Regions from separate parts of the Streptomyces sp. NPDC006294 genome, predicted to be linked through region 1. Evidence: riboswitches for the same ligand, from Rfam matches in the RefSeq annotation. Region 1 holds a riboswitch; the other holds the start of a gene.

Region 1 (11,421 bases):
TTCCTTCAGGAACCGGCGCCCGGCCTGTCCACCAGCTCGATCTGGTCCACCGCGTTGCACCACCGGCAGCGGACCGACTCGATGGTCTCACTGACCACCTCGCGCTCCTCCACCTTCGGCTCTCCCGCCAGGTCCAGATGGACGTACTCGACGACCTTGGAGGAGCGGGTGACGTCGAAGCGGGTCAGATTGCCGCAGAGCGTGCAGCGCCACCTGGTGTCAGCGGTCGGCGAGGGAACCGTCGTCATCGTGCCGTCCTCATGTCTTGTGCCGAGTGCGGGTACCGCGGTGCGCCGTCGAACTGCGGATGTACTGCCTGTAACCCTACGGCCTCGCAGGTACCCGATGTCGCGGCGAGGCGCTCTGTACCGTTCGGTCCCGCTACGCCATGCTCTGTCCATGATCAGTCGGTGGGGCACGGCCCGGGATGCGGTAAGGAACGCGGCGGCGGGACCCGCGGTGACGTACGGCCTGATCGCGCTGTGCTGTGCGATCTTCGTCATCAGCCCGATCTCGGGTCTGAACCCCTCGTACGGCGCCGGCGACCGGCTGCTCGCGGCTCAGGCGGCGTACTTCGAACGCTGGGGCGTGATCCCCGCCGAGCTGATGGCCGGCTCCCCGGGCGCCCTGCTCACTCCGCTCACCGCGCTGTTCGTGCACGGCAGCTGGCTGCACCTGCTGGGGAACATGCTCTTCCTCTTCGTCTTCGGCGCGATGGCGGAGGAACGGATGGGGCAGATGCATTTCCTGCTGTTCTACCTGTGCGCCGGCTATCTCGCGCTGCTGGTCTACGCGGCGGTCAACGCCGACTCCGCCCAGACCCTGGTGGGCGCGTCCGGGGCGATCTCCGCCGTGCTGGGGGCGTTCCTCTTCCTCTTCCCGAGGGCCCGGGTCACCAGTCTGTTCCCCTTCCTCTTCTTCCTGCCGCTGCGCTTCCCCGCCTGGGCGGTGCTGATCTTCTGGTTCGTGCTGCAGTGGCTGGCCGCCAGGGGCGCGGGCAGCGGGCCGGGCGTGGCCTACCTGGCGCATCTGGTGGGGTTCGGGGTGGGCTTCGTCTACGCGTGGGGCCGCTACGGGCGTGGGACTAGAGTGAACGCATCTTCAGCGACCGAGGGAGAAAGCCAGCCATGATCACCGCGATCGTGCTCATCAAGACCAGCGTGGACCGTATCCCCGAGATCGCCGAGTCCATCGCGGCGCTGGACAGCGTCAGCGAGGTCTTCTCCGTCACCGGCACCTACGACCTGATCGCCATGGTGCGCGTCGCCCGCCACGACGACCTGGCGGACGTGATCCCGGGCCGCATCAGCAAGATCCCCGGCGTCGAGGGCACCGACACCCATGTCGCCTTCCGCACCTACTCCCAGCACGACCTCGAGGCCGCGTTCGCCATCGGCCTGGACGCGTAGCCCGGAGCCCTGCGCCCGCCGCGCACGGGGTGCGCGGCGGACACGGGTTCGAAGAGTGCCCCGGGCGACGGTGCGAAGATGAACACCCCCTCGTCCCGTCTCGCGGCCCCGGTCAGCCGCGGTCGGGCACGCAGCGCCCGTCCTCGGTGCGGTACTTCCACTGCGCGCCGTCGCGGACCAGCTCCCTCACGGCGCGTACGAACCGCTCCACGTGCTCGTCGGGCGTGCCGGCGCCGAAGCTGACGCGGATGGCGCCCCGGGACCTCTCCCCCGGCCCCGCCTCCGGCGCGCCGCACTCGCCGACGTCCTGCGGGTCGCCGCCCAGCAGGGTGCGCACCAGCGGGTGGGCGCAGAACAGCCCGTCCCGTACGCCGATGCCGTACTCGGCGGACAGCGCGGCGGCGAAGTGCGAGCTGTTCCAGCCCGCCACGACGAAGGAGAGGACGCCGACCCTCGTGGGGGTCCCCCCAGCGGAACGCGAGGGGGAGTCGTCGCCGAACAGCGACAGCACCCTGACCTCGGGCACCTCGGCGAGTCCTGCCCGGACCTGCGCGATCAGGCGCTGCTCGCGGGCGACCAGGGCGTCGAACCCGGCCTCGGTGAGCGCCTTGCAGGCGGCGGCGATCGAGTAGACGCCGATCACGTTCGGGGAACCGGCCTCGTGCCGCGCGGCGCTCGTGTGCCACTCGACGTCCACCCCGCCGTCGGCCCGCCGCGCCACCGAGCGCGAGGCGCCGCCGCCCGCGAGGTACGGCTCCGCCTCCCGCAGCCAGTCCCACCGCCCGGCGAGCACACCGGAACCGAACGGGGCGTACAGCTTGTGCCCGGAGAAGGCGACCCAGTCGACGTCCAGCTCCTGGACCGACACCGGGTGGTGGGGCGCCAGTTGGGCGGCGTCGAGGACGATCCGGGCGCCGTGGGCGTGGGCCGCGGCCGCCAGTTCCCGCACCGGCCACAGCTCACCGGTGACGTTCGACGCGCCGGTGACGCAGACCAGCGCGGGCCCGTGCGGGTCGCGTCCGGCGAGTGCGTGCTCCAGCGTGCGGACGGCCTCGCCGTGCGTACGCGGCGCGTCGAGATACGTCACGCGGGCGTGCCGCCACGGCAGCAGCGAGGCGTGGTGCTCGGTCTCGAAGACGAACACCTCGCACCCGGCCGGGAGCGCGGTGGCGAGCAGACTCAGCGAGTCGGTGGTGGAGCGGGTGAAGACGACCTGGTCGTCCGCGCGGCAGCCGAGGAACTCGTGCACCTGGACCCGGCTGTTCTCGAACAGGTCGGTGGAGAGCTGCGAGAGGTATCCGGCGCCGCGGTGCACGCTGCCGTAGTAGGGGGCGTACGCGGCGACGTCGTCCCAGACACGCTGGAGCGCCGGGGCGCTGGCCGCGTAGTCGAGGGCCGCGTAGGTGACTTCGCCGCCGGTGACGAGCGGGACGGTGACGTCCCGGCCGAGAACCGGCAGCGGGGCACAAAAGGACGGGTCGGCGGCGGTCTCGGTGTCGGCGACAGCGGTCTCGGCGGTGTTCGGGTACGCGGACATGGCGGTATCTCCCAGCAGGATGCGGCGAATCGGCTTCAGGGACCCGGATACGGGTGTGCCTCGACGCACGGCGGCGCCGTACGGAGGGTGATGAAGAAGGGGCTGAGACGCCCTATCGCATTCGCTTGCTCACGAGACTGCTCCCTTGAGGACCAGGACCCCAGGGACACGGCGTTCGACGACGCCGCGGGGGTCCGCGCTTGCCACAGACCTCGCTGCCTGCGGCCTGGTCTTCACCCGGGGCACCCCGCCACGGACGGAGGGTTGCCGGACAGCGGGCCGGGGCCGTAATCGCTGTCACTCATGACCTTGGGACGCATCCTGCCACACGTCGCCCACAGCGCAAGGGAGCGGTCCGCACTACGGACCGCTCCCTTCCGGAACCGTTAGGCGTTGCTGGCCGCCACCCAGCGCTCCAGCGCCGCCCTGGCGTCCCCGGAGTCGACCGACCGGGCGGCCCGCGCCATCCCGGCCGCCAGCTGCTCGTTCAGCGTGCCGTCCGTCGGCTCCAGCGCGGCCAGCGCCGCCGCCGAGTTGAGGAGCACCGCGTCCCGCACGGGCCCGGTCTCGCCGGCCAGCAGCCGGCGCGCCACGTCCGCGTTGTACGAGGCGTCCGCGCCGCGCAGCGCCTCGACGGGGACCAGGTCGATGCCGATGTCCCGCGGGTCGAAGGCCTCCTCGCGCACCGCGCCGTCGCGCACGACCCACACCCGGGAGGTGGCCGTCGTGGTGAGCTCGTCGAGGCCGTCGTCACCGCGGAAGACCAGCGCGGACGAGCCGCGCTCCGCCAGCACTCCGGCCATGATCGGCGCCATCCTGGCGTCGGCCACGCCGGTGGCCTGGGCCCCCACCCGTGCCGGATTGGTGAGCGGGCCGAGGAAGTTGAACGTGGTGCGGATGCCGAGCTCCTTGCGGGCGGCGGCGACGTGCCGCAGCGCCGGGTGGAACTTCACCGCGAAGCAGAAGGTGATGCCCGCCTGCTCGGCCACCTCCGCGACCCGCTGCGGGGTCAGCTCCAGATTGACGCCGAGCTTTTCCAGGACGTCGGACGCGCCGCTCGCCGAGGACGCGGCGCGGTTGCCGTGCTTGACGACCTTGGCGCCCGTGCCGGCGACGACGATCGCGGACATGGTGGAGATGTTGACGGTCTTCGCCCCGTCGCCGCCGGTGCCGACGATGTCGACGCATCCGCCGGGCACCTCGATCAGATTGGCGTGCTCGTACATCGTCCGCACCAGACCGGAGATCTCCTCGACGGTCTCGCCCTTGGCGCGCAGGGCCACCGCGAAGCCGGCGATCTGGGCGTCGGTGGCCTCTCCGCTGAGGATCCGGTCCATGGCCCACGCGGTGGCGTCGGCGCTCTGGTCACGGTTGTCGAGGAGGGCGTTCAGCACGCTGGGCCAGGAGTGTGCCGCCACGCTGTCGCCGCCGCCCGGGGTCACAACGTTCATGGTCCGCTCCTGGGGTCCACAAGCCGATAGGGGATGGCTCCACCCTATCCAGGCGGCGGACACGGCGAAGGGCCCCGTCCATCGAGTGGACGGGGCCCCGCGCTGTGGCGACGTGTCGGTCGGGGATCAGTGGTGGCCGTGGCCGCTGGTGATCTCCTGGTACTCCTCGGTCGTCGGCTTGGGAATCTGGTTCGCCTCGCCGTAGTAACCCTTGCTGAGCTTGGCGCGCAGCTTCTCGGTGCGCTTGACCTTGCGGCGCACGCCGTTCTCGTCGGCCGTCGGGCCGATCTCGGCGGGCTTGTACTGCTCGTGCGCGGTCAGCGTGTGCAGGTCGGCCTGCGCCAGCGGCTCGTGGACCTCGACGAACTCACCGTGCGGCAGGCGCTTGATGAGGCCGGACTCGCGTCCGTGCAGCACCTTGTCCTTGTCGCGCCGCTGCAGACCCAGGCAGATCCGCTTGGTGATGACGAACGCGAGAACCGGTCCGACGAAGTACGTGATGCGCACGAACCAGGTGATCGCGTTGATCGACAGGTTGAAGTGCGTCGCGAAGATGTCGTTGCCGCCACCCAGCAGCATGATCACGTACGCGGTCACCCAGGCGACGCCCAGCGCGGTACGCGTCGGAGCGTTGCGCGGACGGTCCAGGATGTGGTGCTCGCGCTTGTCTCCGGTGATCCACGACTCGATGAACGGGTACAGCGCGAGCGCCCCGAGCATCAGACCGAAGACGACCAGCGGGATGAACACGCCCAGGGCCAGGGTGTGGCCCCACAGGTTGATCTCCCAGCCCGGCATCACACGGACCAGACCCTCCGCGAAGCCCATGTACCAGTCGGGCTGCGCGCCGGTCGAGACCATGTCCGGCCGGTACGGGCCGAGCGCCCACACCGGGTTGATCGTGAACATCGCCGAGATCATCGCGATGACACCGAAGACCAGGAAGAAGAAGCCTCCGGCCTTGGCCATGTACACCGGCAGCAGCGGCATGCCGACGACGTTCTTGTTCGTCCGGCCGGGGCCCGCGAACTGCGTGTGCTTGTGGTAGAAGACCAGGATCAGGTGCGCCACCACGAGGCCGAGCATGATCCCGGGCAGCAGCAGGATGTGGATCGAGTAGAACCGCGCCACCATGTCGTGGCCGGGGAACTCGCCGCCGAACAGGAACATCGAGATGTACGTGCCGACGACCGGGGTCGCCAGGATCGCGCCCTGCGTGAAGCGGACACCGGTGCCGGAGAGCAGGTCGTCCGGGAGCGAGTAACCGGTGAAGCCGGTGAACATGCCCAGGACGAACAGCAGGAAGCCGAACAGCCAGTTGAGCTCACGCGGCTTGCGGAACGCGCCGGTGAAGAACACGCGCATCATGTGCACGAACATCGCCGCGAGGAAGATCAGCGCGGCCCAGTGGTGGATCTGCCGGATGAGCAGACCACCGCGGACGTCGAAGCTGATGTCCAGCGTCGAGGCGTACGCCTCGGTCATGCGGATGCCCTGCATCGGCACGTACGAGCCGTGGTACTCGATCTCGTTCATGCTCGGGTGGAAGAACAGCGTCAGATACACACCCGTGAGGATGATGATGATGAAGCTGTAGAGCGCGATCTCGCCCAGCATGAAGGACCAGTGGTCCGGGAAGATCTTCCGCATGTTGGCCTTGGCCAACGAGTAGATCCCGAGCCGGCCGTCCGCCCAGTCGGCGACCCGCTCACCGGCGGGCGCCTTCCGCTTGTTTTCGTCGATGGTGCTCATCCGCGCTCCCAGAAGGACGGACCGACGGGCTCTTCGAAGTCGCCGAGCGCCTCGAGATTGCCCTCCGCGTTCACACCGATCCGCAGCTGCGGAAGCGCGTGACCGGCCGGACCGAAGATGACGCGGGCGCCGTCGGAGAGGTCGAAGGTGGACTGGTGGCACGGGCAGAGGACGTGGTGCGTCTGCTGCTCGTACAGGCTGATCGGGCAGCCGACGTGGGTACAGATCTTCGAGTAGGCCACGATGCCCTCGTGGGACCACTCGAGCTCGCGCTGGTCCTTGATGTCCTCCGGCTGGAGCCGGACGATCATCACGGCCGCCTTGGCGATCTCCGTGTTGAAGTTGTGGTCGTCCTCCTTCAGGCCCTCGGGCATGACGAAGGTCAGCGAACCCACAGCGACGTCCTCGGGACGCAGCGGCTCATTGGTGTTCATGTTGATGAGCTGCTTGCCCCTGGCCCACAGGGTGGTGCGGAGCTTGTTCTCCGGCATCGGACCGAGCTCGCGCAGCAGCACCACACCGGAGAGCGGCACCATGGCCAGCGCGCCGAACATGGTGTTGCGGATCAGCTTGCGCCGACCGATCGCGGACTCCCTGGCTCCGTCCGCGAAGTCGGCCATGACCTTGGCCTTGACCTCGGGCGGGGCCTCGATCGCGTGCCGGTCGTCGGCGACCTCCACGTCGGACATCAGGGTGCGCGCCCAGTGGACGGCGCCGGCGCCGATGCAGAACAGCGCGAGGCCCAGCGTCAGGCCCAGCGAGAAGTTCAGCGCGCTGATGTGCCCGAACGGCCAGATGTAGACGATCTTGTCCACCGGGAAGATCACGAAGGCGGCGATGAAGCCGACCGTCGAGAGCATCGACAGGGTGAACAGGAAGGCCACGGTGCGCTCGGAGCGCTTGGCGGCCCGTTCGTCGAGATCCTGGATGCGCGGCTTGTGGGCCGGCAGTCCCGGGTCGGCGAACGGATCGTCCGGGCGCGAGGCGACGGCTGTGGTGCCACCGTGTGCCGCGTCGTGCGCGGCGCCCTGCTCTGCGGGCAGGTTCTCTTCTGGAATGTCTTGGCTACTCATGACTTCTTGGCCTTAGCGGTGTGGGCCGCGACCCAGACGGCAACAGCGATCAGCGAACCGAGACCGAAGATCCAGCCGAACAGACCCTCACTGACGGGGCCCAGGCCGCCCAGCGCGAAACCGCCAGGGCTCGGCGTGTCGTCGCTGTTCACGGTCGTGACGTACGCGATGACGTCCCGCTTCTGCTGCTCGGGCAGTGTGGTGTCGGGGAAGGAGGGCATGTTCTGCGGGCCGGTCTGCATGGCCTCGTAGAGGTGCTTCGGGCTGACGCCCTCCAGGTCCGGGGCGTACTTGCCCTCGGTCAGCGCGCCGCCCTTGCCGGTGAAGTTGTGGCACTGGGCGCAGTTGTTGCGGAACAGTTCGCCACCCTTGGCGATGTCCGCACCCTCGGGGCTGTACTGCTTCTCGGTGGGCGTGATCGGACCGGCGCCCAGAGAGGCGACGTACGCCGCGAGCTGGTCGATCTCGGCCTGCGAGTACACGACCGGCTTCTTGGGCACCTGAGCGCCGGGCTGCTGGGCGGGCATACGCCCCGTGCCGACCTGGAAGTCGACGGCGGCGGAGCCGACACCGACCAGGGACGGGCCGTCTGAGGTGCCCTGACCGCCGGTTCCGTGGCAGCTTGCGCAGCCCACGGTGTAGAGCTTCTGCCCCTCCTTGATGGCGAGGGACTGGGCGGTCGTGTCGGCCTGCGCCTTGTCCGCGGGTGCGAACGCGGCGTACAGCCCCCCAGTGGCCGCCAGCGCGAGGAGTAGGACGACGACCGCCGCCAGCGGATGGCGTCGTCGTGCGGAGAGCTTTTTCACGGATTACCCCGGTGTCAGGATCTTCTGCGTCGGTGCTTCTGGACTATGTCTGCTTCAGGCGGCGCCCGCTCGGGACGAGCCGCCCGCGCCGATTACTTGATCATGTAGATCGTGGCGAAGAGGCCGATCCAGACGACATCGACGAAGTGCCAGTAATAGGACACGACGATGGCGGCGGTTGCCTGCTCGTGGGTGAATCTCCGGGCCGCGTAGGTCCTTGCCAGGACCAGCAGGAAGGCGATGAGTCCGCCCGTCACGTGCAGGCCGTGGAAACCGGTCGTCAGGTAGAACACCGAGCCGTACGGGTCGGACGAGAGGGAGAGCCCCTCGTGCTTGACCAGCTCGGTGTACTCGAAGACCTGACCGCCGATGAAGATCGCACCCATCACGAACGTGATGATGAACCAGGTGCGCAGCTTCTTCACATCGCCCCGCTCGGCGGCGAAGACGCCGAGCTGACATGTGAGGGAGGAGAGCACCAGGATCGTGGTGTTCGTCGCCGAGAACGGGAAGTTCAGCGCTTCGGCTTTCTCTGCCCAGAACTCGGCACCCGTCACCGATCGCAGGGTGAAGTACATCGCGAAGAGGGCCGCGAAGAACATCAGCTCGGAACTCAGCCAGATGATGGTTCCGACGCTGGTGAGGTTCGGCCGATTGACCGACGGGTGCGCGTGCCCGGTTTCTACTGTCGTTGCTGTCGCCACGACCGACATTATGTCGGTCGCTTATCCCGCCCTCACTCCGGGGGGTGCCGTTCGGAGTGTTCCGGCCCTCAACGGGACCTTCCGGCGGGGCCGGACGGCCCATCGGAGCCGTGTCCGAACCGATGCTGACAGGCAGTGGGACGGAGTAGCATCCGGCGCAACAAGCCTGATCGAACGAGTGCGGAGGAACCATGCAGTCGAGCGCCACGGTCCTGGTCTACAGCGACGACTCGAACACCCGCGAGCAGGTCAGGCTGGCAGCGGGGCGCCGGCCCGCGGCCGACGTGCCGCCGGTGCGGTTCGTGGAGTGCGCGACCCTGCCCGCGGTCCTGAAGGCCCTCGAGGAGGGCGGCATCGACGTCTGCGTGCTGGACGGCGAGACGGTTCCGGCGGGCGGGATGGGCGTGTGCCGGCAGATCAAGGACGAGGTCTTCGACTGCCCGCCCGTGCTGCTGCTGATCGGCCGCCCGCAGGACGCCTGGCTGGCCACCTGGAGCCGCGCGGAGGCGGCGGTGACGCTGCCGGTCGACCCGGTGGAGTTCGCGGCGTCCCTCGCGGCCCTGCTGCGCGGCCGCCTCTCCATCGGCGCCTGACGGGCGCGGCCGGGGCTTCGCCCGGGGGGCCGCGCCCCCGCCTGCGGCGAGTGAGCCCGCAGGGTGCGCGGCCCGCGGCTGCTGTGGAACACGGCGAAAGGGAGCGGGGGCACCTCCCGGACGGAGTCCGGGGGGATCGAGCACGATCGACCGTCGGCAGACGCCCAGTGCGCCCCGAAGGTGGACCGAGCCCTCAAACCACCGGCCGCAGCCGGGCGGTCACGGGGGTGGCGTTCCCGTTCGATGCCTCGGAGCCGGGGACCAGGGCGCTGCCCTCGCGCCACTTGTCCCAGGACAGGTTCCAGTCTCCGAAGCCGTTCCCGAACGTGTCCATCATGTCGCCGTAGCTGTTGACGACCTCGACGATGTCGCCCTCGCGGACGGTCTTGAAGAACCACTCGGCGTTGCCCATGGACATCCCGACGCAGCCGTGGCTGACGTTCGCGGAGCCCTGCGAGCCGACCGACCAGGGCGCGGCGTGGACGTACTCGCCGCTCCAGGTGATGCGCGTCGCCCAGTAGACGGGCAGGTCGTACGACTCGGAGCTGCCCTCCGCGATGCCGATGCTGGTGCTGCGCATCTGCACGAACTGCTGTTTGGCCAGCACGACCTTGATGCCGTTGCGGGTCTCGAAGCCGGGCTTGCCGGTGGTCACCGGCATGGTTTTGATCACTTCTCCGTTGCGCTTCACCGTCATGGTGAGCGACTCGGCGTCGGCGACGGCCTCGACACGGTCCCCGATGGTGATCTTCAGGGGCTTGGAGGGGCCGCCGTAGAGCTTGCCGGCGACCTTGACGCCCTTGAGGTTGCTGGCGACGTCCACCGTGGTCCCGGCGGGCCAGTACTCCCTGGGCCGGTAGTGCAGGGTCTTGTCGTCGACCCAGTGCCAGGCGCCCTCCACCGCGGGCTTCGAGGTGACCTTCATGGCGCGTTCGACCACCGCCCTGCCCTTGCCCTCGCCGACCGCGTGGCTGAGCTTGGCCGTGATGGGCTGCCCGACTCCGTAGGTGCCCGCCTCCGGGCCGAACTCCGCGGTGAGGAAGGTCTTGGCGGGCGCGGTCTCGAAGAAGAGCGTGCGAACGCCCGGAGCACCTTCGTCGTCCTCCGTGGAGACCCGGACGGTGTACTTCACGCCGGCCGCCATCGGGGCCGTGGAGCGCCAGCGGACGCCGTCCGCCGCGAGTTCGCCCGCGAGGTGATGTCCCGCGTCGTCCATGACGGTGACATCGGCGATCCGGCCCCCGTCACCCTTGGAGGTGACCTCCAGGGGCTTGTCGGGGTCCACCTTCGTGGCTCCGGACGCGGCGTTGAGGCTGACCTGCCGCGCCGCGTCGTACGGCGCGGCCGACAGCGGGTGCCGGTCCGGCTCGCCGCAGGCGGTCGCGACCACACCGAGGGAGACGACCAGCGCGATGCAGCTGACGGCACGGATACGAGGCGTGTGGTTCATGAGCACACGGTATGAAGAATCGTCAGCCGCGGCGCGCGGGATGACTCCGAACGAGTGGGCCCGGATCACCTCACTGGAGTGAGGCGATCCGGGCCCGTTTCTCTTGTTCTGTTGTTCCGCCGTTCCGCTCAGGCGGTACTACTGGTTCTGGTTCTCACCGCGGTAGTACTCGAACACCCAGCCGAACAGGCCGACCAGGAGCAGCGGCAGCGAGAAGTACAGCAGCCACCAGCCGATCGCCACGCCGAGGAAGGCGAGTGCGCCGCCGATGCCCAGCGCGAGCGGCTGCCAGCTGTGCGGGGAGAAGAACCCCACCTCGCCGGCCTCGTCGGCCACGTCGGCTTCCTTGTTGTCCTGCGCCATGGCGTCCACTCGCCGGGCCGTGAAGGCCAGGTAGTAGCCGATCATGACGGTCAGGCCGAAGGACAGGAACAGAGCGGTGGTGCCGACCGGCTCCTTCGACCAGACGCCGTACAGGACGGCGACGGCCAGGATGAAGACGCTCAGCCAGAGGAACATCTTGCCCTGGATCTTCACTTGCTCTCCTCCTTGCCGCCGACCAGCACACTGGCGCCGTGGCCGCCGTGCTCGAGCTGGTCGAGAGCCGCGATCTCCGGGTGGTGCAGGTCGAACGCCGGCGATTCAC
Region 2 (11,421 bases), on a different contig from region 1:
ACTCACTGATCTCGAGCATCGGCGGCCGCTCCTCCGTGTCCACCCGGTAGGTCCGCGGTGCGAAGCCGTTGTCGACCCGGTCGAACTGGGTGATCGACGGACGGACCAAGTGCGGCCGGGAGAGCCGCAGTTGCGCCGTGCGGTAGATCGTCGCGGCCATCCTGCCGAGCGCCTGCCCGTCCTGGTGGCGGTGCTTGCGGGTGCCGACGTCGACCTGGGCCAGCGCGTCGAGGCCGACCAGGTTCAGCGAGTCGACCAGCAGGCCCAGCTCCACGCCGTAGCCGACCGGGAACGGGAGGCGCTCCAGCAGCGAGCGCCGCGCCGCGTACTCGCCGCCGAGCGGCTGGACGAAGCCGGCCAGCTGCGGCCAGTGCAGATTGAGCAGCGGCCGGGCCACGAGCTCGGTCACCCGTCCGCCCTGGGCGGGCGCGCCGTCGGGGCCGGGCCCGGCGCCGCCGCCGAGGGGGCGGTCGTACATCGCCTTGACGAACTGGACCTCCGGCTCGGTCAGCAGCGGCCCGACGATGCCGGAGACGAAGTCCGGCGAGAAGTCGCGCAGGTCCGAGTCGCAGAAGCAGACGATGTCGCCGCCGGTCACCAGGAGCGACCGCCACAGCACCTCGCCCTTGCCGGCCACGGCGGGCAGGCCGGGCAGGATCGCGTCGCGGTGGACCACCCGGGCCCCCGCGGCCGCGGCGACCTCGGACGTGCGGTCGGTGGACGCGGAGTCGACGACGACCAGCTCGTCGACGAGCGGGACGTTCTCCATCAGCTCGCGGCGGATGATCGTGACGATGTCCCCGACCGTCGCCTCCTCGTTCAGCGCGGGAAGGACGACGCTGACCGTCGTACCCCGTCTGACCTTGGCTGATATCAGCCGGTCGAGGGAGCGGTCGGACGCGGACCAGGAACGCCGGCTCAGCCAGCGGGCCACCTCATCGAGCACTTCGGGTCTCCCTCGGCAGTCGGCGAACAGGCGGTGAACAGGGGGCTGTGATCCATCTCGCGGTTCGGACGACTATCTCAACCGTCCGGGGCTTCGGTTACAGTCTTGAACAACGCGAACGACCCTCGCATCTCGGGGGGTCCACGCACACAAACGCCCGGACCGCACGTCCGGAGCCATACCGCTCATCCAGAGGGGCAGAGGGAACGGCCCGTTGAAGCCCCGGCAACCCTCCCGCCGACCGCGAGGTCAACGGTGGGGAAGGTGCCAATTCCGTCTTGTGGCGAAATGCGTCACGAGGAAGATGAGGAGAAAGGGCCTCGCCATCATGGCTGCGCAGACCGTCGCAAGCACCAGCACCAGCACCTCCGCCACCGCGTCCACCTCCGTGGACCTCGGCCCCGCCGCCGCCCTCGCGTGCCGGGAATGCGGACAGCGTTTCGAACTCGGCCCCATTTTCGCGTGTGCGGAGTGTTTCGGGCCGCTCGAAGTCGCATACGACCTGCCGAGCGGCAGCCCCGAAGAGCTGCGGAAGCAGATCGAGGCCGGCCCGGCCAACATCTGGCGCTACGCCCCGCTGCTGCCCGTCCCCGCCGACGTGGCCGACAAGCCGAACCTGAACCCGGGCTGGACCCAGCTCGTCAAGGCCGACAACCTCGCCCGTGAACTGGGTGTCACCGGCGGCCTGTTCATCAAGGACGACTCGGGCAACCCGACGCACTCCTTCAAGGACCGCGTCGTCGCCCAGGCCCTCGAGGCCGCCCGCGCCTTCGGCTTCACCACCCTGTCCTGCTCCTCCACCGGCAACCTCGCGGGCGCGGTCGGCGCCGCCGCCGCGCGGGCCGGCCTGCGCTCCTGCGTGTTCATCCCGCACGACCTGGAGCAGGGCAAGGTCGTCATGGCCGCGGTGTACGGCGGCGAACTCGTCGGCATCGAGGGCAACTACGACGACGTGAACCGCTTCTGCTCCGAGCTCATCGGCGACCCGCTGGGCGAAGGCTGGGGCTTCGTCAACGTCAATCTCCGCCCGTACTACGCGGAGGGCTCCAAGACCCTGGCGTACGAGATCTGCGAGCAGCTCGGCTGGCGGCTGCCGGACCAGCTCGTCGTGCCGATCGCGTCGGGCTCGCAGCTCACGAAGATCGACAAGGGGCTGCAGGAGCTGATCAAGCTCGGTCTCGTCGAGGACAGGCCGTACAAGATCTTCGGCGCCCAGGCGGAGGGCTGCTCGCCGGTCTCCGCCGCGTTCAAGGCCGGGCACGACGTGGTGCGTCCCCAGAAGCCGGACACCATCGCCAAGTCGCTGGCCATCGGCAACCCGGCCGACGGCCCGTACGTGCTGGACATCGCCCGCCGCACCGGCGGCGCGGTGGAGGACGTGACCGACGAGCAGATCGTCGACGCGATCAAGCTGCTGGCCCGTACCGAGGGCATCTTCGCCGAGACGGCGGGCGGCGTGACGGTGGGTGTGGCCAAGAAGCTGATCGAGGCGGGCGTCCTCGACCCGTCGCTCACCACCGTCGTGCTCAACACCGGCGACGGCCTCAAGACCCTCGACGCGGTCGCGGAGACCTCGCAGGCGACCGCCGTCATCCGCCCGAGCCTGGACGCGTTCCGCGACGCCGGCCTGGACCGCTGAGACCCGCCCGAGACCCAAGGAAGGCTGCACACATGAGCGTCAACGTCCGCATCCCCACCATCCTCCGTACGTACACGGGCGGCCAGGCCGAGGTCACCGCGGAGGGCGCGACCCTCGCCGAGGTCATCGCGGACCTCGAGAAGAACCACACCGGTATCGCGGCCCGCGTCCTGGACGACCAGGGCAAGCTGCGCCGGTTCGTCAACGTGTACGTGAACGACGACGACGTCCGGTTCGAGCAGGGTCTGGAGACGGCCACGCCGCAGGGCGCGGGCGTGTCGATCATCCCCGCGGTCGCCGGCGGCTGATCTCTCCCCAGGGAATTACCCGCAGTTACCTGATTGCCCTCTCCGCCCCAGAAGCGGAGGGGGCAATTCTGCATGGTTGAGCGCGGTAGAGTCTGGGAAGCCCCCTCCGCCGGCTACTCGTGAATGCTCCGAGTTCCGCAAGAATGCGGCCAAAGTACGTGATCGAATTGCCACTTAGGCGCCATTTGCCGGGCCCGACTTGCCCCGGAATTCCATGGAATCGGATGGATCGGCCGTTCGGTCCTGCCCAGATTTCTCGTCCGATTGACCTGTTGCAGAGGGCAGTTGGGCAGATACATTCAGCCGCGGTCGACGCGTTCCGACGCACACCCCTCCTGCTGGGGTGGAGATATGACCCGGGTCCGCGAAGTGCGGTCCTGCGCAAGGGCCAGTAATAGGGGAGTTAGGCATGGCTCAGGGCACCGTCAAGTGGTTCAACGCGGAGAAGGGGTACGGCTTCATCGCGGTCGACGGTGGTGCGGATGTTTTCGTCCACTACAGCGCGATCCAGATGGACGGATACCGCACCCTTGAAGAAGGTCAGCGAGTCGAATTCGAGATCTCGCAGGGCCAGAAGGGTCCGCAGGCTGACATGGTCAAGCTCGCCGTCTGATCCAACTGATCCAGGCGCGTTCGGCCACCGACGCACTCACGCATGAGGGGCTCGCCTCCCGGTCACCGGGATGCGGGCCCCTCACGCGTGTCCGGACGCCCGCGCGTCGACGCCCGCGCTGTCCACAGGCGCTTGCACTCTCGGGGGTCGAGTGCTAATCATTGCGTTAGCACTCTCCTGGTGAGAGTGACAGAACTTGGATCGAGTCGGTGAGGTCCGCAAGCCGGGTGGGGCAAGGAACCACATGGCGCGCAGGCCGTCCGTCGCGGGCGCCGGATGCGATCCGAAGCAATCCACCCCAGTCCGGGAGGACCACTTCACATGGCCAAGATCATCGCGTTCGACGAGGAGGCACGGCGCGGTCTCGAGCGCGGGATGAACCAGCTCGCCGACGCCGTCAAGGTCACCCTTGGCCCCAAGGGTCGCAACGTCGTCCTCGAGAAGAAGTGGGGCGCCCCCACGATCACCAACGATGGTGTTTCCATCGCCAAGGAGATCGAGCTCGAGGACCCGTACGAGAAGATCGGCGCTGAGCTGGTCAAGGAAGTCGCCAAGAAGACGGACGACGTCGCCGGTGACGGTACGACCACCGCGACCGTCCTCGCCCAGGCGCTCGTCCGCGAGGGCCTGCGCAACGTGGCGGCCGGCGCCAACCCGATGGCCCTGAAGCGCGGCATCGAGCGTGCCGTCGAGGCCGTCTCCGGCGCCCTGCTCGAGCAGGCCAAGGATGTGGAGACCAAGGAGCAGATCGCCTCCACCGCCTCCATCTCCGCCGCCGACGTCCAGATCGGCGAGCTCATCGCCGAGGCGATGGACAAGGTCGGCAAGGAAGGCGTCATCACCGTCGAGGAGTCCCAGACCTTCGGTCTGGAGCTCGAGCTCACCGAGGGTATGCGCTTCGACAAGGGCTACATCTCGGCGTACTTCGCCACCGACATGGAGCGTATGGAGGCGTCCCTGGACGACCCGTACATCCTGATCGTCAACTCCAAGGTCGGCAACGTGAAGGACCTCCTTCCGCTGCTGGAGAAGGTCATGCAGTCCGGCAAGCCGCTGCTGATCATCGCCGAGGACGTCGAGGGCGAGGCCCTGTCGACCCTGGTCGTCAACAAGATCCGCGGCACCTTCAAGTCCGTCGCGGTCAAGGCTCCGGGCTTCGGCGACCGCCGCAAGGCCATGCTGAACGACATCGCCATCCTCACGGGCGGCACGGTCATCTCCGAGGAGGTCGGCCTCAAGCTCGAGAACGCCGGCCTGGACCTGCTGGGCCGCGCCCGCAAGGTCGTCATCACCAAGGACGAGACCACGATCGTCGACGGCGCCGGTGAGAGCGACCAGGTCCAGGGTCGCGTCAACCAGATCCGTGCCGAGATCGAGAACAGCGACTCGGACTACGACCGCGAGAAGCTCCAGGAGCGCCTGGCGAAGCTGGCCGGCGGCGTGGCCGTCATCAAGGCCGGCGCCGCGACCGAGGTCGAGCTCAAGGAGCGCAAGCACCGCATCGAGGACGCCGTTCGCAACGCGAAGGCGGCCGTCGAGGAGGGCATCGTCGCCGGTGGTGGCGTGGCTCTGCTCCAGGCTTCCTCGGTCTTCGAGAAGCTCGAGCTCCAGGGTGACGAGGCGACCGGCGCCAACGCCGTGAAGCTCGCGCTGGAGGCCCCGCTCAAGCAGATCGCCGTCAACGGTGGTCTCGAGGGTGGCGTCATCGTCGAGAAGGTGCGCAACCTGCCCGTCGGCCACGGCCTGAACGCCGCCACCGGTGAGTACGTCGACATGATCGCCGAGGGCATCATCGACCCCGCGAAGGTGACCCGTTCCGCTCTGCAGAACGCGGCCTCCATCGCGGCGCTGTTCCTCACCACCGAGGCCGTCATCGCCGACAAGCCGGAGAAGGCCTCCGCGGCCGCTCCGGGCGGCATGCCGGGCGGTGACATGGACTTCTGATCGGCCCCTGGTCGATCAACCGTCCTTGACCGAGGGCGGCACCCCACTGAACGGGGTGCCGCCCTCGGGCGTTTTCTCCTCGGGGCGTTTCATGCGGAGAAACCGGTACAGAGTGTGAGATGCGGCACGACCGGAATGTCTTTTCAGCGGGACAGGGCCCTGGTTAGCTTCCCAGAGCTTTGAACGGAAGAAGTGCTTCCGCGGCCTGGGGCAGCAGCCGTACGCGACCCGTACGCCGGCGGCCCGAGCCGAGCCCCGACTCACAAAGACCCGGGACGCACCACATCATGAGCACGCTCAACACCTGGATCGTCGACATCAATGATGTCTTCTGGACCTATCTGCTGATCCCCCTGGTGGCCGTGGCCGGCCTCTGGTTCACCTTCCGCTCCAGGGCGGTCCAGCTCCGGATGCTCCCGGACATGTTCCGTGTCTTCAGGGACAAGCCCGCCGACGGCGTCTCCCCCTTCGGGGCGTTCACCATCTCCGCCGCCGCCCGCATCGGCACCGGCAACATCGCCGGCGTGGCCACCGCCATCACCATGGGCGGGCCCGGCGCGGTCTTCTGGATGTGGATGATGGCGCTCATCGGCGGCGCCTCCGCGTTCGTCGAGTCCGTCCTCGCCCAGCTCTACAAGGCGCGCGGCAGCGAGCCCGGCACCTACCGCGGCGGCCCGGCGTACTACATGGAGCGCGCGCTCGGGAAGCGCTGGCTCGGTGTCCTGTTCGCCGTGCTCATCACGCTGACCTTCGGCTTCGTCCTCACCGCGGTGCAGTCCAACACCATCACCGTGGCCGTCAAGGGCTCTCTGGACGGCGGCGCGGACTCCGGCTGGTTCGCCCCGGTGCTCGGCGTCGTGCTGGCCGTGCTGCTCGCGATGGCCGTGTTCTTCGGCGTGAAGCGCCTCGCCGCGGTCACCAAGGTCCTGATTCCGGTGATGGCGACCGTCTACCTGCTGCTCGGCCTCGTGGTCGTCCTCTTCAACATTACCGCCGTCCCCGGGATGATCGCCGACATCGTCGGCGGCGCGTTCGGCTTCCGCGAGGTCGCGGGCGGCGCGGTCGGCACGGCGATCCTGCAGGGCGTGCGGCGCGGCATGTTCTCCAACGAGGCCGGCATGGGCTCCGCGCCCAACGCCGCCGCCTCCGCGGAGACCACCCACCCGGTCAAGCAGGGCCTGGTGCAGACCCTCGGCGTCTACTTCGACACCCTCGTCGTCTGCAGCATGACCGCCTTCATCATCCTCAGCGCCAACCCGACCCTGGGCGAGCGCGGCGGCGCGGACGTCACCCAGTCCGCGCTCAACGTGGCGCTGGGCGACTGGGCCGGTCACATCCTGACGCTGGTGGTCTTCATGGTCGCCTTCAGCTCCATGATCGGTAACTACTACTACGGCGAGTCCAACATCCGGTTCATCACCGGCAGCACCTCCGCGATGACCGGCTACCGCGCGGTCGTCCTGGCCTGCGCCGTGCTCGGCGCGATGGGCTCGGTCAGCATCGTGTGGAGCCTCGCCGACATCACGATGGGCGCCATGGTCCTCGTCAACCTGATCGCGATCCTGCCGCTGTCGGTGATCGCCTTCCGGCTGATGGACGACTACACGGCCCAGCGCCGCGCCGGACTGGACCCCGTCTTCACCCGGGACCGCATCCCCGGCCTGAAGGGCGTGGAGTGCTGGGAGCCGGCCGGCACGGACGTCGGCGGCGAGCAGCCGCTCGCGGCGGCGCACGGCGGGCGGTGACACGGACTTCCGGCCTCTGATCCTCTTTGGTTCGGGCCTGTCCGCAGGACCGAGGGCGGTACCCCTTCACGGGGTGCCGCCCTCGGGCGTTCCCCGGACGGGACGCGGCGGTGCATGACGTGGGCCACTTCGGCCTGTCATGCGCGTCGCGACAAAAAACTGCCCAGCGCGTTCTCACCATCGGCACCAAGCGGTCAGCGCCCTCGCCCGGCCACGCCCGGCGCGGCAAGCATGTGTGCCGAGCGGTCGACCGATCGCTCCTCCTGTGAGAGAGGACTGAACGATGGCGAAGAAGGCTTACGAGACCCCGGAGTTCGTTTCCGCCGGTTCCTTCCGCGACGTGACCGGTTTCGTCGTGTTCTTCGGCAACGACGGCACCGGCCGCGGCTGGCTCTGACGGGTACCCGGAGGAATCAGCGATGACGAGCCACGGCGCACCGCACTTCTTTGCGCTTCCTGACCGCGAGGACGCGGGCGCCGTGGCCCGTCGCCTCCAGACGGACGCCCCCGGCCTGCGGGTGTTGCACCACCCCTCGGGCCGCCCCTGGATCATCGGCCAGTGGGCCGACGAGGACATCGCCGTCGCCCGGGCCGGCACGGACGCCGTCGCACTGATCGGCATGCTGCCGAAACGGACGGACGAACTGCCCCGGTGGACCGGAAGGCTACGGGGCGGCACCGGACGGCTCGGGGGCCTGTCCGCGGCGATCCCCGGCAGCTTCCACGTGGTCGGCAGCGTCGGCGGCACCCTCTACGTACAAGGCACGGCCTACGGGATGCGGCGCGTGCACCACACCGTCGTCGACGGCTGCCCCGTCGCCGGCGACCGGGCCGTGGCGCTGGCGGACCTGGCCGGCGCCGAGATCGACCTCACCGCCCTGGCGCTGCGGCTGCCCGAACCCCTGGCCGTCCAGCTCCCCCCGCGCTCCATGTGGCGCGGCGTCACCGACGTGGAGCCCGGCCTCTGCCTGCTCGTCCCCGCCGGCCGAGCCGCCCCCCGGCACGTCCGCCGGCACACCCCGCCCGCCCCGGTGCGTCCGGCGGCCGACGGCGCGGCGGACGTACGCGAGGCGCTGGCCGCCGCCGTCGCCGTACGGACACAGCGGGACGGACTGCTGAGCGCGGACCTGTCCGGCGGACTGGACTCCAGCTCGCTGTGCTCCTTCGCCGCCGGCCGGCTCGGCGCGGGCGAACTGGTGGTCGGCGGCATCCCCGGCGACGAGACGGTCAGCGACGACGCCCACTACGCCCGCCTCGCCGCCGCGCACTGGCCGCACGTCGAGCACGTGGAGCTGACCCCGGAGCAGACGCCGCTGTTCTACCAGGGCATCCTCGACGACGGCTGCCGCACCGACATCCCCGCCGGCATCGCGATGAGCCGCGACCGGGCCACCGCGGTGATCTCCCTGATGGCGCGGCGCGGCTCCCGGCTGCACATGACCGGGCACGGCGGCGACCACCTCTTCTTCCAGAGCGGCGCGTACTGCCACGACCTGATCGCCCGCCGTCCGCTGCTCGCCTGGCAGCGGATCCGCGGCTACCGCACGCTCTACGGATGGCGCTGGCGCCCCGTGCTGCGCCAGCTCGCCGACCGGCGCTCCTACCGCCGGGCCGTGGCCGGGATCGACCTGACCAAACCCGGCGACCTCGGCTTCTGCAACCCGCTGCTGACCTGGATCACCCCGCCGGTGGTCCAGCCCTGGCTCACCCCCGAGTGCCGCGAACTGGTGACCGCCGGGCTGCGCGAGGCCGCGGAGCGTGCCGAACCGTACGCGCCGACCCTCGGCCGCCACCGGGAGCTGTCCGCCCTCTACACCGGCACCCAGGAGTGCGCGGCGATCGCCGAGGCCGGACGCCGGGCCGGTGTCCCCGTCACGATGCCGTACTTCGACGACGCGGTCGTCGACGCCGCCCTCTCCGTACGCCCGGAGGACCGGACCGACCCCTGGCAGTTCAAACCCGTCCTCAAGGAGGCGGTACGCGGCGTCCTCCCCGAGGAGTGCCGGGCCCGCGCCACCAAGTTCGAAGGCACCGTCGACGCGGTCGGCGGCCTCTACCGGCACCGCGACGAGATCCGGTCGCTGTGGGAGGACAGCGCCCTGGCCAAGGCCGGGCTCGTCGACGCCGAGGCCCTCTCCCGGCTGACCGGGACGCCCGGCACGCCCGCCCTCAAGGACGGCGCCGTGGACTCCACCATCATCTGCGAAGCATGGCTGCGCGCGGTCGCCTGACGTGCCCGGCCGGAAGGAAGGAATGCGATGAACCTGCGCAACCGCCCGTATCTCACCGTCACCGAGACCGAATACGGTGCGGTCCTGCTGGACACCAAGACCGGCCATTACTGGCAGATGAACCCCAGCGCCGCCACCGCCGCCCAGGCCCTGCTGGACGGCGGCGACGCCGATGACGCCGTCCGCCGCGTCACCGACCACTTCGACGTGGACACGGCGCGCGCGGCGGACGACGTACGGGCCCTGATCGAGGCCATGCGCTCCGCCGGGGTGGTCCAGGAATGAGCATCACCGTCGCCCTGGACCGCGACCGCACCAGACGGCCACTGCGACTGCGGCTGCTCACCCGGCTGGCCATCTGCACGGGCCGGCTGCTGGCCCTGCTCAAACCCCACCTGCTGACCCGTGTCCTGACCCGGCTCAGCCGGGGCGCCGCGCCCGCCAGCAGCGCGCAGGCCCATGCCGCCCGCAGCTCCGTCCTCGCGGCCAGCCTCAGCCTCAACGGCCTGCGCTCCTGCCTGCCGCGCTCGGTCTCCATCACCCTGCTCTGCCGCCTCCAGGGCGTCTGGCCGACCTGGTGCGTGGGCGTACGGGCCGCGCCGCCGTTCGCCGCGCACGCCTGGGTCGAGGCGGACGGCGAACTGATCGGCGAACGGGGCCGCCCCGAGAGCTTCGCCCGCCTGATCGCCGTCCCGCCGCACGACAGGACATCGAGCTGACGGGCACCCAGCGCGGCGTGCCGGCCCGACATCGGCCCGGGGGCAGGCCCCGGGCCCCATCACCCCCGTGCCGCCGGGTGGGCGGACCGGGCTCGGCCAGGGCCCGGTACCGCGCTTCGCGCGGTGGCCCCAGACTCCCCTACGGCCTGGCGGCCGTGGGTGGGGGCACCTCCCACGCCGGCGGGCCGTAGGGGGAGTTACCCCCAGGCCGGGCTGACTGTGTCAGCCCCGCCGGCGTTTGAGGCGCGGGTCCGGGCAGAGTCCGGTCCGGGCGAACGCCCCGAGCACGACCGCTACCGCGCCTCCTGACCGGCCGGCGCGGGGGCTGGCCGGGGTGAGCGGCCCAGTGCGGCGGCCACCAGCAGGTAGGGCATTGCCAGCAGGGCGAAGACGCCGCCGTGCGAGACGAACGGGGACAGCGCCGCGTACGCGCCGAAGCCCAGCAGCGAGGCGATGTTGGTGCCCAGACCGGTCAGCGAGGTGATCGTCGCCCGGCTCCGGCCGGTGATCGCCGACTGGAGCCGTACGTCCGCCAGTACGTCCGCGAGCTGGAACGCGCCGAACGCGGCGCCCAGCAGCACGAACCCGGCCGGCGCCCCGGACAGCGCGCCCATGGCGAGCGCTGCGGCGGCCGCCGCGACCAGCGCGCCGACCGTGCGCTCCGTGAGCCGTTCGCCCCGGCCCACCAGCAGCGAGCCGAGCGTCACCCCGACCCACACCACCAGCACCAGCAGCGGCACGGTCTCGGTCGCGACGCCCGTGGACGCGGCCAGCAGCGGCACGTACTCGTCCAGTACGCCCCACACCGAGGTGATCACCACGGCGAGCACCATGGCCCGGCGGACCGGCCGGCTGCCGCGCACCTCGGTGAGGCCGTCCCTCAACGTCGCGAGGTGGCCGGGCCGTTCGGCGTGCTCGTGCGGGACGGCGGCGCGGTGCTCGGGGAGCGTCGCGCCGACCGCCGCGCACAGCAGGCACGCGGCGATGCTGCCCGCCCACACCAGGGTGTCGCCGCCGAAGGCGAGCGCGGGCGCGGCGGCCGCGGTCGCCGCAGCTGTCGCGGCCATGCTGACGGCCGCCGCCCGGCCCATGACCCGCCCGTACCGGGCGGCCGCGCCGAGCCGTTCGAGTTCGTCGTGGACGAGCGCCTCCATGGAGCCCGAGCGCAGCGAACCGCCGATCGCCCAGAGTGTGAACCCGGCGGCGTAGGCGGCGTACGACGGGGTCAGCGCCCACAGCGCGAACCCGCAGGCGGTCAGCACCGGGCCGACGACCA

The links. Region 1 has a riboswitch for S-adenosylmethionine ahead of ACFYOP_RS08595 (aminotransferase class V-fold PLP-dependent enzyme). Riboswitches for the same ligand answer to the same signal wherever they lie in the genome.
Region 2: linked by a shared signal. The riboswitch ahead of thrC (threonine synthase) and the one ahead of ACFYOP_RS08595 (aminotransferase class V-fold PLP-dependent enzyme) in region 1 are both predicted to bind S-adenosylmethionine.

What each region holds. Positions count from the first base shown of each region.
Region 1 covers NZ_JBIAHV010000004.1:150,187-161,607, reverse strand. The annotation lists gene ACFYOP_RS08610 (hypothetical protein) at 6-248, opposite strand; gene ACFYOP_RS08605 (rhomboid family intramembrane serine protease) at 400-1,131, shown strand; gene ACFYOP_RS08600 (Lrp/AsnC family transcriptional regulator) at 1,128-1,409, shown strand; gene ACFYOP_RS08595 (aminotransferase class V-fold PLP-dependent enzyme) at 1,522-2,946, opposite strand; SAM riboswitch class IV at 3,138-3,255, opposite strand; gene trpD (anthranilate phosphoribosyltransferase) at 3,333-4,397, opposite strand; gene ACFYOP_RS08585 (cytochrome bc complex cytochrome b subunit) at 4,524-6,149, opposite strand; gene ACFYOP_RS08580 (Rieske 2Fe-2S domain-containing protein) at 6,146-7,222, opposite strand; gene ACFYOP_RS08575 (c-type cytochrome) at 7,219-8,028, opposite strand; gene ACFYOP_RS08570 (heme-copper oxidase subunit III) at 8,121-8,741, opposite strand; gene ACFYOP_RS08565 (hypothetical protein) at 8,924-9,325, shown strand; gene ACFYOP_RS08560 (Ig-like domain-containing protein) at 9,519-10,775, opposite strand; gene ACFYOP_RS08555 (cytochrome c oxidase subunit 4) at 10,914-11,312, opposite strand; gene ctaD (cytochrome c oxidase subunit I) at 11,309-11,421, opposite strand, start outside.
Region 2 covers NZ_JBIAHV010000003.1:119,048-130,468, forward strand. The annotation lists gene ACFYOP_RS06055 (glucosyl-3-phosphoglycerate synthase) at 1-946, opposite strand, end outside; SAM riboswitch class I at 1,129-1,257, shown strand; gene thrC (threonine synthase) at 1,275-2,585, shown strand; gene ACFYOP_RS06065 (MoaD/ThiS family protein) at 2,618-2,893, shown strand; gene ACFYOP_RS06070 (cold-shock protein) at 3,303-3,506, shown strand; gene groL (chaperonin GroEL) at 3,828-5,450, shown strand; gene ACFYOP_RS06080 (alanine/glycine:cation symporter family protein) at 5,738-7,195, shown strand; gene ACFYOP_RS06085 (keywimysin-related RiPP) at 7,479-7,592, shown strand; gene ACFYOP_RS06090 (asparagine synthase-related protein) at 7,615-9,426, shown strand; gene ACFYOP_RS06095 (lasso peptide biosynthesis PqqD family chaperone) at 9,454-9,711, shown strand; gene ACFYOP_RS06100 (lasso peptide biosynthesis B2 protein) at 9,708-10,145, shown strand; gene ACFYOP_RS06105 (MFS transporter) at 10,439-11,421, opposite strand, start outside.